One region of the Bacillus cereus group sp. N8 genome, then DNA from elsewhere that is predicted to be linked to it. Evidence: riboswitches for the same ligand, from Rfam matches in the RefSeq annotation. Region 1 holds a riboswitch; each other region holds the start of a gene.

Region 1 (3,159 bases):
ACTCGCCCCTGTTACAAACGCTACTTTTCCATCAAGATTCTTCATATATTTCCATCCTTCCTAAATTTCCGTTTGATAAATGCTATACTTATATTTTCATGCAAACACCAATAATTTTAAATATAGATTTATAGGTAATTCAGTTCGTTCGCTTATGATATTATAGTTATAATTCGTGGTTTACTTTAGAAAACCAAACAAGGAGGCTACACAATGCAAAACGCTGTAAAACTGGATGAAATTGACCATAAAATAATGAACTTGTTGTATGAAAATGCGAGAATTTCCGTTTCAGAAATAGGACGAATTATATCCATGACGCAGCCTGCTGTAAAAGAGCGTATTAATAAACTTGAAGATCAAGGAGTTATAGCGGCTTACCGAACGAAATTTGAGCCTTCCAAAATTAATAAAAACATTCAAGCATTCATTATGTTTAAAACGAGCCAATGCTCTGATTTTATCCAATATTGTAATGCCGCTCCTGAAGTAACAGATTTATATCGAATTAGCGGCGAATTTAATTATATGATGAAGGTCATGAGCGATTCGATGGATTCTCTCGCTACATTTTTAGACTCTTTAATGCAATTTGGATTATCATCTCCTTTAATTGTATTAAAGAGTGAGTTTGAGGAGAAATTGTCGTTCTAATAAAGGGGTACGTAACAGTAAAAGTTTCTCTTTCTTGAGAAAAACCAACAAAATCAATGATTAGTAAATAAAAAAGAACATTGAAATATCAATGTTCTTTTTTATATCTCTACTTATTAATTAGATTGCTCTTCGAAAAGAGCACCTTAATCCCCTTATCCCTGATTCCTCTGCGCCTCTCTAAACTCCTCCTTCACCTTCTCTAACAGCCCTTCTTCTGTAATTAATCGATACGCTGTATTCGCTAGTGCTTTTGCAGATGTAACAAGTGCTTTGTCTCCTAATTCTGAACGTGCTGCTTCTCTAAATTCATTTGTATGCGCAATTAAGTCATCTGGACCGATTTTAATATATGGGTGAATTGTCGGTACAACTTGGCTTACGTTTCCTGCGTCGGTTGAACCGATGCCAAGTCTTTCTTTACGATTTACTTCTTCACCTTGTAATTCTAGTTCTTCAGCTACGATGTCGTTATATGTTTTTGTTACGAGTAGTTCATCGATTTCATTTTGGAATTGATGGATTTTTACTTTCGTACCTGTTGCTAACGCTGCTCCTTGTGCAATATTTTTCACTTTTTCTGTTACTTCTGCACATCTTTTTCGCGTTGCTGCGCGGATGAAGAACCTCGCTGCAGCGTAGTCAGGAATAATGTTAGGTGCTTTTCCACCCTCTGTAATGACGCCATGTATTCTCACGTCTGAGGGAAGTTGTTGGCGAAGTGCGTTAATACTGTTGTACAGCTGAATTACCGCATCTAATGCGTTAATCCCTTCTTCAGGTGAAGCTGCCGCGTGAGCTGTTTTTCCGTAAAAATGAAAATCAAGTGGATCAACTGCTAATGAAGGACTCGTCGTCGCTGTTTTTCCGCTCGGATGAATCATAAGCGCCGCATCGATATTTTTAAATAAACCAGCCTTTACATAACTCGATTTTGCGCTACCGTTTGGCCCGCCTTCTTCTGCTGGCGTTCCAAACACGACAACTTCTCCGCCGATTTCCTCAAGCGTTTCTGATAATGCAATTGCTGCCGCAACGCTAATTGTGCCAATTAAATTGTGACCACACGCATGACCAAGTCCTGGTAAAGCATCATACTCAGCTAAAAATGCGATAACTGGTCCTTGTTTCCCTGAACTTTTTCGTGCGATAAAACCTGTTTCATGTCCAGCAATATTGTGCTGTAACTGAAAACCTGCACTTCCTAGTAATAAACTTAACGTTCTTGATGCGTAAAATTCTTGGTTACCAATCTCCGGATTCGCATGAATATCATGACTTGTTTCTATGTACTTTTCCTTATTTCTTTCTATACTCTCTTCAATTGTTTTTCTTTGTGACGTTACTCCTGTCGCTCCCATTTTTCTTCCCCCTTTTATTTTCACGTAAAAAAGCCTCTTTCTAAAAGATAGAAAGAGGCTTCTGTATATACAGTCAAATGAGCTTCTTTCTTATCTTTCAAGTAAACTTGCTGGAATTGGCACAGTATTCATATAGAATCCGCTGCCGAGGTATCGTAGGGCCAGTCCCTCCACCTCTCGTGATAAGAATTTTCATAAAATTATATTAAATTATTTTTATTCTAAGTTTATTCCGAATAAAAGTCAAGGAATTCCTATCCGAATTTACCGAATATCCAAAAATCCTTTTAATACACCAATCGTTTCCGGCGCTTGTAGTCTTGCACATATATACGGGAATTCCGTGCTCCCTTCAAACATCATTTGAGATGTGAGTGGTGCCCCTGCCCAAAAGATTTCATCATCAATTACTAGGAACGGGAACGCTTTATTTTGTCTTTGTAACTTTACATTTTTTAATGGAACTGGTCCATCACTATAAACTGTTACTTGCGCATTTGTGCGCATTAACGCTTGCCATACTCGTTTATCCACTTGTTTTGTACTTGGAAGTGAAATGATAATTTCTCGTTTTGCCACTAAAATATCTTTTAATAACCCTTTCGGCTCTTCAAGATTCATTTCCATAAACCAGCGTAAACGTTTCGAAATTTTTCGCTCCCACAATTGTCTTGATGTCGTGCGATCATACACATCACCGTGACGTTCTATATGTGCTGTTAATTGTGATAACGCTTGTTTTCTCGAAAGGTTTTTACGCATATAATGGCAATCCGATAATTGAATGAACTTCCCTCTCGCTCTCGTTACTGCTACATTGACGAGGCGATGGTTTTTATGATCAAAGAATAATACACCAGGACGTTCTTGCGGATAACTATCAACCGTATCAAAGATCATCATATCTCTTTCAGAACCTTGAAACTTATGAACTGTTGCCGCTAATACTGGTATGTTTTGATATTTCGTTCTCTGTAACATTTCTCTAATACAAGTTGATAAAAAGCGGGACTGTGCTCGGTACGGTGTAACTATACCAATTGATTGAACACCGTCTAACAGTCCAATTAACATCATTTGCATCGCCACTAAACCAGACATAATATTAAAACGCGAACCAGAAGCAGCGTCTTTTAAAGAAAAT
Region 2 (3,159 bases), on a different contig from region 1:
CGAAGAAAAAACAGTGCTATATGTATATACACCAATGTGTGGAACATGCCAATTAGCAAAAAAGATGTTAACAGTCGTTGAGATGACAATTGAAGAGTTGAAAATTGGAATGTTAGATTTAAATTATGCTCCGCATTTAGCGAAAGAGTATGGAATCGAAAGTGTACCGTGTTTACTTGTTTTTGAAAATGGGACACTCATGAAGAAGATATATGCATTTCATTCGGTTGAATATTTATATACGGAATTAAAGTAGGCGGCAAAGTTTTTGCCGCCTCGACATATTTCTTGGGAAATATGTCGAGATGCAGGGTGGTTACAGTATTTGTCGAGCGAAAGTAACAGGATTGCTCTTTAGTGAGAGGGAATGGTATGTGTAATAGAAAGTGATATGAAGGATGTGATTTAGGGTGAAATTATATTCTTTGCTGCAATCATTTGTAAATTATGCTAATGGTCAATATCATTTAGAACCGCTTTTAAGACAAGGAGAAAAAACTGTTAATTTCCGCTTTGGAGATGAAAGTTGTTCGTTACAAATTTCAAGAGATTATATAGAGCTGCTACATGAGGAAAGAGGAACGGAGCAAATTGTTTGTGTAGATGAAGAAGATGTAAAACAATTGGTGAACGGCAATGTAAGATTGCAAATGTTAATGAACGATGGACGTGTACAGTATTCGGGAACGTATCGAACGATGCTATTAGTTGAATCAATGTTTCATATATGTAAGCCGATGTCAGTGGGTGCTTAAAAGTCTGAAGTTTCTTTTTTTACGAAAATTTCTGTTGACATGCCGTATGGATATTGATACAATTCAATTCATAAAATATAGACAATTTAATAAATTTCAAATCAGACGAAAATTTAATCTGATTTCTCTTATCAAGAGAGGTGGAGGGACTGTGCCCTGTGAAGCCCGGCAACCGTCAACTTATGTTGAAATGGTGCCAATTCCTGCAAAGCAAATGCTTTGAGAGATGAGAGAGAGGGATAATGTTGTTATATACGCATATAAACCTTTCTGCTTCTCTAAAGCGGAAAGGTTTTTTTGTTGTTTGAATGTGGCGGACATTCAAATAATAAAAGTAGTGATAACGGTAGAACCTGCATCAAAAATAAAAAATTGCGGAGTCTATCCAAAGTTTTATGAAATCCAGCTCCAGCGGCTAGAATGTTCGATGGCTTCGCTTCTTCCTATGAGGCAAGAAACGCCTCTACGTCAGAAGCTCCATCCACTTTACATTCTAAACGAGCCGCTTGCGCTTTTTAAACAAAAAAGGGGTGAACATCATGATCTTATTAGAAAATGTAAAGAAAATATATAAATCAAAAAGCGGTGATGTCACTGCTGTAGATAACGCCAACTTACAAATAGAGAAAGGCGAAATATTTGGTGTTATCGGATATAGTGGCGCTGGGAAAAGTTCTTTAATTAGATTGTTTAATCAGTTAGAGAAACCAACGTCTGGTCAAATTACAATCGCAAATCGTGTCATTTCAGCAATTACAGGAAGTGAACTTCGTAAGGCAAGACAAGAAATCGGAATGATTTTTCAGCACTTCAACTTACTTTGGTCACGAACTGTACGCGAAAATATCGAATTCCCACTTGAAATTGCGGGTGTGGATAAGGCGAAGAGAAGAAAACGTGTTGATGAGTTAATTCATCTCGTTGGATTAGAAGGAAGAGGAGACGCATATCCATCTCAGTTAAGTGGTGGACAAAAGCAGCGCGTTGGGATTGCAAGAGCGTTAGCAAATAATCCACAAGTACTTTTATGTGATGAAGCAACGTCAGCTCTTGATCCAGAAACGACGGATCAAATTTTAGATTTATTATTAGATATTAATAAGCGTCTAGGCTTAACAATTGTATTAATTACACATGAGATGCACGTGATTCGGAAGATTTGTAATCGTGTTGCGGTAATGGAGCAAGGAAAGATTGTAGAAAGTGGTCCTGTACTTGATGTATTTCGTAATCCACAGCAAGACATTACAAAACGATTTGTACAACAGTTAACTGATTCTGAAGATACAAATGAAACGATTGAAAGCTTAATTGAAAAATACCCAGATGGAAAAGTAATTCGCTTGCAGTTTATCGGTGAGGCTGTAGAAAGGCCGGTTCTTCAAAGATTAATGCAACGCAGTGATATAGAAGTTAGCATTTTGCAAGGAAATATCGCACAAACGAATAACGGTTCTTACGGTAGTTTAGTCGTTCATTTAAATGGTGAGGAAACAGCAATCCAGCAAGCAATAGAAGGGATTCATCAAGATCAAGTAGAGCTGGAGGTGATTGCGCATGGATAAGTTAATCGCAAATGTTGATTGGAATCAAATGCTAGAAGCGACTGGTGAAACGTTATATATGACGGCAATCGCAGCGCTTGCCACATTTGTTTTAGGACTTATTTTAGGACTATTACTCTTTATGACAGCGAAAGATAATTTATGGGAAAACAAAGCAATTAATACGGTGATTGGAGCGTTCGTAAACATTTTCCGTTCGATACCGTTCATCATTTTAATTATTTTATTAATCCCGTTCACAAAGATTCTTCTTGGAACAATACTTGGAGCGAGTGCAGCGCTGCCAGCTTTAATTATTGGAGCGGCACCATTTTACGCGAGAATGGTTGAAATCGCACTTCGTGAAATTGATAAAGGCGTAATTGAAGCTTCAAAAGCGATGGGGGCAAAAACAAGCACAATTATTTTGAAAGTGTTAATTCCAGAGGCGTTACCAGCGTTAGTATCGGGTATTACGGTAACGACAATTGCTTTAGTAGGTTATACAGCAATGGCGGGAGTTGTTGGTGCTGGTGGCCTTGGAACACTTGCTTATTTAGAAGGGTTCCAGCGAGGAAATAACGATGTAACAATCGTTGCGACAATTTGTGTATTACTAGTTGTATTTTTCATTCAGTGGATTGGTGATAGTGTAACGACTCGAATAGATAAAAGATAATGAAAATGGGGGTATTTAAAATGAAAAAATTATTACTTACGGCACTTATTTCAACTTCAATTTTTGGGTTAGCTGCTTGTGGTGGGAAAGATAAAGATGAAAAGAAACTTGTTGTTGGTGCTTCTAACGTACCGCACGCTGTTATTTTAGAAAAGGCAAAACCTTTACTTGAGAAAAAAGG
Region 3 (3,159 bases), on a different contig from region 1:
AAAACAGATCCTGAATACACATACGGGATTGAAAAATCATATTTCTTTTTTCTTTCCGGAGAAACGGATAGTTCATTTGCAATCGTATCAATACGACCAGAATCTAATAAACCAAATAATCCTTCAAAATCAGAAACATTCCATTCTACTTTATATCCAGCTTTTTTAGCAGCTGCTTCAATAATTTCAGCATCAAAACCTTTTACTTTCTCACCCTCTTTAAAAATAAATGGACTACGACCTGCAGAAGTCCCAACTTTCACTACTTTTTCATTCGTTTTTTCACTTGATACGTTTGAACCACATGCAGACAAAGCTCTAACTGATAGTGTTAATGCTATCGTTAGTAATAATGACGATTTCCTCATAACTCTTCCTCCTAAATAACGAAATGATTTCCTTCTTCAGATGCATTTAATTGTCGTAAAAACTTTTTCGTACGTTCATTTTGTGGGTTTCTAAAAATCTCTTTTGGCGTTCCCTGCTCTACGATAATTCCATCCGCCATAAATATAATGCGATCCGCCACCTCTTTTGCAAAATTCATTTCATGTGTAACAATAACCATCGTTATATGCTGTCTTGCCAAGTCTTTAATAACTTGCAGTACCTCATTAACTAATTCTGGATCAAGCGCAGAAGTCGGTTCATCAAACAATAATACAACGGGATTTAAAGCCATTGCTCTAGCAATCCCTACCCTTTGCTGTTGCCCCCCTGATAACATCGTTGGATAAAAATCTTCTTTATCAGCTAATCCTACTTGTTTTAATATTTCTCTCGCTATTCTCTTTGCCTCTTCTTCACTTTTTTTCTGTACAACCGTTAATGGCGTTGTAATATTTTGCAGTGCTGTTTTATTTTTGAATAAATTATAGTTTTGAAAAACCATAGCTGTTTTTTGCCGTAATTGTATTATTTCTTTTTTATAAATTTTCTTCACATGAATCTCTAAATCTTCAATTCTAATACTTCCATCATTCGGTTGTTCTAATAAATTCAAACATCTCAATAGGGTCGATTTCCCTGAACCAGAAGGTCCAATAATTACTACCACTTCCCCTTTTTTCACAGTAAGTGAAATTCCCTTTAACACTTCATTAAGTTTGTAGGATTTATACAAATCACTTATCTCAATCACATACTTCACCTCATTTCTGTTATAAATACGGCGCATCAAGTTTCTTTTCTAATTTTTTCTGCCCCCAGCTAATTGCAATTGTAATAATCCAATACACAATCGCTACCGCTAAATAACTTTCCATATAACGATACGATTGAGCAGCTAACATTTTCGCTTGTGCTAAAATTTCAGCCACCCCAAGCGCAAAAGATAACGAAGATTCTTTTAACAATCCAACAAAATTATTTCCAAGTGACGGCACTGCTACACGAATAGCCTGCGGAAAGATAATTTGCCGCATGGCTTGTGCTTTTGTCATCCCTACTGATAAACAAGCATCCATTTGCCCTGATTCAACAGCATTTAATGAACCTCGAATTATCTCTGACAAATAAGCAGCATTATTTAAACTGAGACCAATTAAGGTTGCTTGCATAGCTGTAAGTACTGTAAAAGCCGGAAATATTTGTGGCAATCCGAAATACAACACAAACAATTGAACTAATAACGGTGTTCCTCTAAAGAAAGAGATATACACCCTTGCAATTGGATATAAAAATTTCGGTTTGTTTTTTGTTATGATTGCCAAGCCAATCCCTATAAAGAAAGAAATAATCATGGAAACAACAGTAATCCCTAAAGTTATGTATACATACTTAAATAATTGCGGAAAACTTTCTAAAAAATACGTTGCATCAAATTTCATTCTATCCCCCCTCTCTAAACAAAAAGCTCTTCTTATACATATAAGAAGAGTTGAATGTTAATCCATTTCCCCCCATCTTCCAAACGCATCATTCGTTTGCTGGAATTAGCACAGTACTTTTATAGCCTGTTGCTGAGATTTCATCGGGCCAGTCCCTCCATCTCTCTTGATAAGAAAACTAATAAATTTTTCCATTTATTAAGTTGTTATTATGAAGAATACAGATAAATTAAAACAATGTCAATAGGAAAACTAAGAATTAAATTTATACTTATTTCGTACATACAAACAATATGCCATCAAAATTACTCTTCTTTATACACCGTACACAAAAAGCCGGTACTTCTAACAAACTTAGAAATACCGGCTTCCAATCTTTTATTCTTATAACTTATGATATTTATTTCATCTTATGTACTTCAGCAACTAACTTTCCGCCTTGTATGCCCATATATAGCTTAACAGGCGCATCATTCGTGTTTTCAAACACTAAATCTAAATAAGGATACGCAATTGTAGCATCTCTTCCCTGCGGGACATAACCTACTGTTTTAGAATGTGTAGTTCTCTCTACCATTTTCAAACCAGCTTGATCTGCTGCATTGTATAGAGTTGATGATGTTTGACAAACGCCACCACCATAACCATCTACTAATTTACCATCTACAATTTCTTTACCTAATTGATATCCTTTATCTGGCGTTGTATCACCGATTAATGCATTGAAAGAGAAACTGTCTCCTTTTGCTAATACAACTCCATTTATGCTCGCTGCCGACAAACGAATATTCTCAATACGGCCACCTGCTGATCCACCTAAATTCGTTTCATATCTACCAATTACCGTGCCACTTCCTTGCGCATCACTTAATGTTGCGATAGGCTTTTTCTCAACAATAGGTAATTGATATGAAGAATCCCACATACCTACGTTTAATAATTTATCTACTAATTCTTTTTCCATTAATTCATAAGAAGGTTTTCCTTCTTGCCAACTTCCATCAGGAGCTATACGTGAAGGAACCATCTTTTTGTCAACGCTTTTCCCAACTTCACTTGCAACCTTCGTTACCGATTTTTTGAATTTCGCTTCATCTTCAAAATAACCTAAACTTGATAAATCTAATTTTTTTACTTCAGTACCAGTACGCGCATCAACCAAGCTAATTGAATCCTGTACATCAGCCTTAGCCTCTACAACGTTCCCACCAATATCACTCACTAATGCCACATCACTTACTTTTGCGCCACAACCACTTACTACAGCTACGCATAGTACCCCAACTAATATACCCTTTACTTTTCGGAACAATATACTCTCTCCTTTTCC
Region 4 (3,159 bases), on a different contig from region 1:
TAATTTGGATCTTCAAACTTTGGAAGAGGATTCATTAACGATTCAATACCAGGCTGTTTATTTTGATGTTGCGCTGGCATTGTTAAAAAGTTTTTTTGCTGCGGCATAACTTTCTTCAACTCCTTTTCCCTTATAATGTGCACAATGATAAAAACTACTTACACATTAAAAAACCGCAATTCACACTCATTGATAAGGTTAATATTCGAATTTAAGACATAAAATATGAATTGTTCTAAAGTTTTTATGCAAAACTATTGCAAAATAGATAAAAAACGAATATTATATATAACTGTTGTGAAAATTATTCGTAAAAAGAAAGGATGTTTATATGTTTAACCTTTCAAAACATAAAACTTCTATTAAAACTGAAATTATGGCAGGTATTATTACCTTTTTAACAATGGCATATATCATTGTCGTAAACCCTGTCATCCTTGGGGATGCAGGCGTTCCATTTGAACAAGCATTTACAGCTACTATTATCGCCGCTGTTGTCGGAACATTATTTATGGCAATCTTTACAAACTTACCAATCGCAATTGCACCAGGTATGGGATTAAATGCTTACTTCTCTTACTCTGTTGTAAAAGCTCATGAAGGCATGACTTTCGCAATTGCATTCTCTGCTGTATTCGTAGCAGGTATGATTTTAATTTTGTTATCATTCACATCTTTCCGTACGAAATTAATGGAAGTAATTCCTGAAAACTTAAAACATGCACTTACTGCTGGTATTGGTCTTTTTATTGCTTTTATCGGTTTGCGCTTAACAGGAATTGTTACAAAAAATGATGCCAACTTAGTTGGGCTTGGCGATCTTCACTCTGCCCCAGTTCTACTAGCATTAGCTGGCCTTGGAATTACAATTATCCTTATGTCTTTAAATATAAACGGGGCACTGTTTATCGGAATGTTACTAACTGGTATTATCGCTTATTTCACAGGGCAATTAACGTTCTCAAATGGCGTTACATCAATGCCTGGATTACCAGAAGGAATTATCGTTTCAAATCCAATTACTGCTGTATCTGATGTAATTAACTACGGATTATACGGCGTTGTGTTCTCATTCTTCCTCGTTACACTATTTGATACAACAGGAACATTACTTGGTGTAGCACAACAAGGCGGATTTATGAAAGACGGAAAGCTTCCAAAAGCAGGACGAGCTCTTCTATCTGACTCATTCTCAGCAACAATTGGAGCTATGTTCGGAACAACACCATCAACAGCTTACATTGAATCATCTGCTGGTGTTGCAGCTGGTGGCCGTACTGGTTTAACAACTGTTACAGTAGCTGTTCTGTTTGCATTAGCAGCATTCTTCGGGCCGTTAGTGAGCGCTGTTTCTGGCGTTTCAGCTATTACAGCACCATCATTAATTATCGTTGGTAGTCTTATGATGGGTTCAGTTCGCCACATCGATTGGGATACGTTCGATGAAGCATTCCCAGCATTTTTAGTAATCTTAAGCATGCCACTTACATCAAGTATTTCAACAGGTATTGCACTTGGATTTATTTCATACCCACTTATGAAAATGGCAAAAGGACAATTCCGTGCTGTTCACCCACTTGTGTATTTATTCGGAATCTTGTTCGCTTATCAATTAGTTTTCTTACCACATTAAAATCCCTCTTCCTGAGGGATTTTTTTTATAAATACTGTTTGACAACACCATTTATTTGTGAAATAATTCAAAATAGTTAAATATTCGATGTCTTATCAAGAGCAGGTGGAGGGATGAGCCCTACGAAGCCCGGCAACCGACCCATTTATGGGCACGGTGCTAATTCTTACAACACATTGTGTTGAAAGATAAGAGTAATATGATAAGACGTCTTTTCTATATGAAAAGACGTTTTTTATTTTCACTCCCTCCTCTCTCTTCTTAGTTTAGGAGGGATTTTTTCATGAAAAAATTATGTTCCATCGTACTTATTTTTCTCTTATTTACATTAACAGCGTGTACAAATGAACAAGATGCTATCTCTTCACAAAAGCAAGAAACTGTGAAAAAGGCGACTACAACGGTAGAAAACCACTTACAAACAGAAGTTCCAAGCCAAATGAAGAAGCCATTAAAAATCGCATTAATTATGCAAATGTCCATCGGAACTTTTTCCTCTCAATATATTGAGGGCGTCAAAAAACAAGTCGAGCTATTTGGCGGCAGTGTACAAGTCTACAACTCTGATAACGATTTAGCAAAAATGGCGGCAAATTTAGATACTGCTATTAATTCAAAAGTGGATGGTATTTTAATTGATCACGGCCGCTCTGAAGCACTAAAACCTGGAGTAGAAAAAGCATTACAGGCGAATATTCCCGTAGTTGCGTTTGATAACGATCTACGCTTGCCAGGTGTGACAATTATTGATCAAGATGACTATAGTCTTGCATGGAAATCATTAAAAACGTTAGCGGAAGATTTGAATGGACAAGGAAATATCGCAGTCGTATGGGTTGGCGGATTTGCTCCAATGGAACGTCGCAATGTTATCATTGATGCCTTTTATAAACGTTATCCAAATATAAAAGAAATTGCGCGATTCGGTACTGCAAGTAATAACACACCGCTTGATACACAAACACAAGTAGAAGCCTTACTAAAAAAATATCCGAAAAAAGGAGATTTACAAGCTATTTTCGCTTCATGGGATGAGTTCGCTAAAGGAGCTGTTAAAGCACTTGAACAAGCTGGTCGTACAGATATAAAAGTATATGGCATTGACTTAAGTAATGAAGATTTACAACTCATGCAAAAAGAAAACTCACCTTGGGCTGCTACAGCTGCAACTGATCCAGCTGAAGTAGGTAAAGTTCAAGTGCGATTCTTATACAAAAAAATTGCCGGTGAACAAACGCCAGATATTTATTCACTAGAACCTTATTTAGTAAAGAAAAGTAGTTTACCAAAAGAAAATATAACAATGGATCAATTATCAAAACATATAAACGGTTGGGGAGACTCAAAAGATGCATATTCTCCTTGGATGAAAAAATTAGAGAAGGAGAAAAAATGATGACATTCTCTCTTCAAAACATTACACATTCTTATCATGTAGCTACACCTGTTTTAGAAGATGTTTCTATTCATATTCAAAAAGGAAAAGTGCACGCTTTACTAGGAATGAATGGTGCGGGAAAAAGTAC

Evidence for each region. A riboswitch is a leader RNA that binds a small molecule or an ion and turns the genes downstream of it on or off. The one in region 1 is predicted to bind S-adenosylmethionine.
Region 2: linked by a shared signal. The riboswitch ahead of JDS80_RS20685 (methionine ABC transporter ATP-binding protein) and the one ahead of JDS80_RS19065 (M20 family metallopeptidase) in region 1 are both predicted to bind S-adenosylmethionine.
Region 3: linked by a shared signal. The riboswitch ahead of JDS80_RS07630 (amino acid ABC transporter permease) and the one ahead of JDS80_RS19065 (M20 family metallopeptidase) in region 1 are both predicted to bind S-adenosylmethionine.
Region 4: linked by a shared signal. The riboswitch ahead of JDS80_RS22525 (sugar ABC transporter substrate-binding protein) and the one ahead of JDS80_RS19065 (M20 family metallopeptidase) in region 1 are both predicted to bind S-adenosylmethionine.

The regions. Positions count from the first base shown of each region.
Region 1 is NZ_JAEHBK010000013.1:113,318-116,476, reverse strand. It holds gene JDS80_RS19075 (SDR family oxidoreductase) at 1-45, opposite strand, end outside; gene JDS80_RS19070 (Lrp/AsnC family transcriptional regulator) at 214-654, shown strand; gene JDS80_RS19065 (M20 family metallopeptidase) at 810-2,015, opposite strand; SAM riboswitch class I at 2,103-2,204, opposite strand; gene JDS80_RS19060 (AAA domain-containing protein) at 2,280-3,159, opposite strand, start outside.
Region 2 is NZ_JAEHBK010000016.1:21,555-24,713, forward strand. It holds gene JDS80_RS20675 (thioredoxin family protein) at 1-256, shown strand, start outside; gene JDS80_RS20680 (hypothetical protein) at 411-755, shown strand; SAM riboswitch class I at 881-988, shown strand; gene JDS80_RS20685 (methionine ABC transporter ATP-binding protein) at 1,295-2,320, shown strand; gene JDS80_RS20690 (methionine ABC transporter permease) at 2,313-2,978, shown strand; gene metQ (methionine ABC transporter substrate-binding lipoprotein MetQ) at 2,999-3,159, shown strand, end outside.
Region 3 is NZ_JAEHBK010000003.1:241,235-244,393, forward strand. It holds gene JDS80_RS07620 (amino acid ABC transporter substrate-binding protein) at 1-368, opposite strand, end outside; gene JDS80_RS07625 (ATP-binding cassette domain-containing protein) at 380-1,141, opposite strand; gene JDS80_RS07630 (amino acid ABC transporter permease) at 1,161-1,829, opposite strand; SAM riboswitch class I at 1,899-2,005, opposite strand; gene JDS80_RS07635 (VanW family protein) at 2,230-3,141, opposite strand.
Region 4 is NZ_JAEHBK010000020.1:30,540-33,698, reverse strand. It holds gene JDS80_RS22535 (SDR family oxidoreductase) at 1-107, opposite strand, end outside; gene JDS80_RS22530 (NCS2 family permease) at 332-1,633, shown strand; SAM riboswitch class I at 1,723-1,828, shown strand; gene JDS80_RS22525 (sugar ABC transporter substrate-binding protein) at 1,917-3,029, shown strand; gene JDS80_RS22520 (sugar ABC transporter ATP-binding protein) at 3,026-3,159, shown strand, end outside.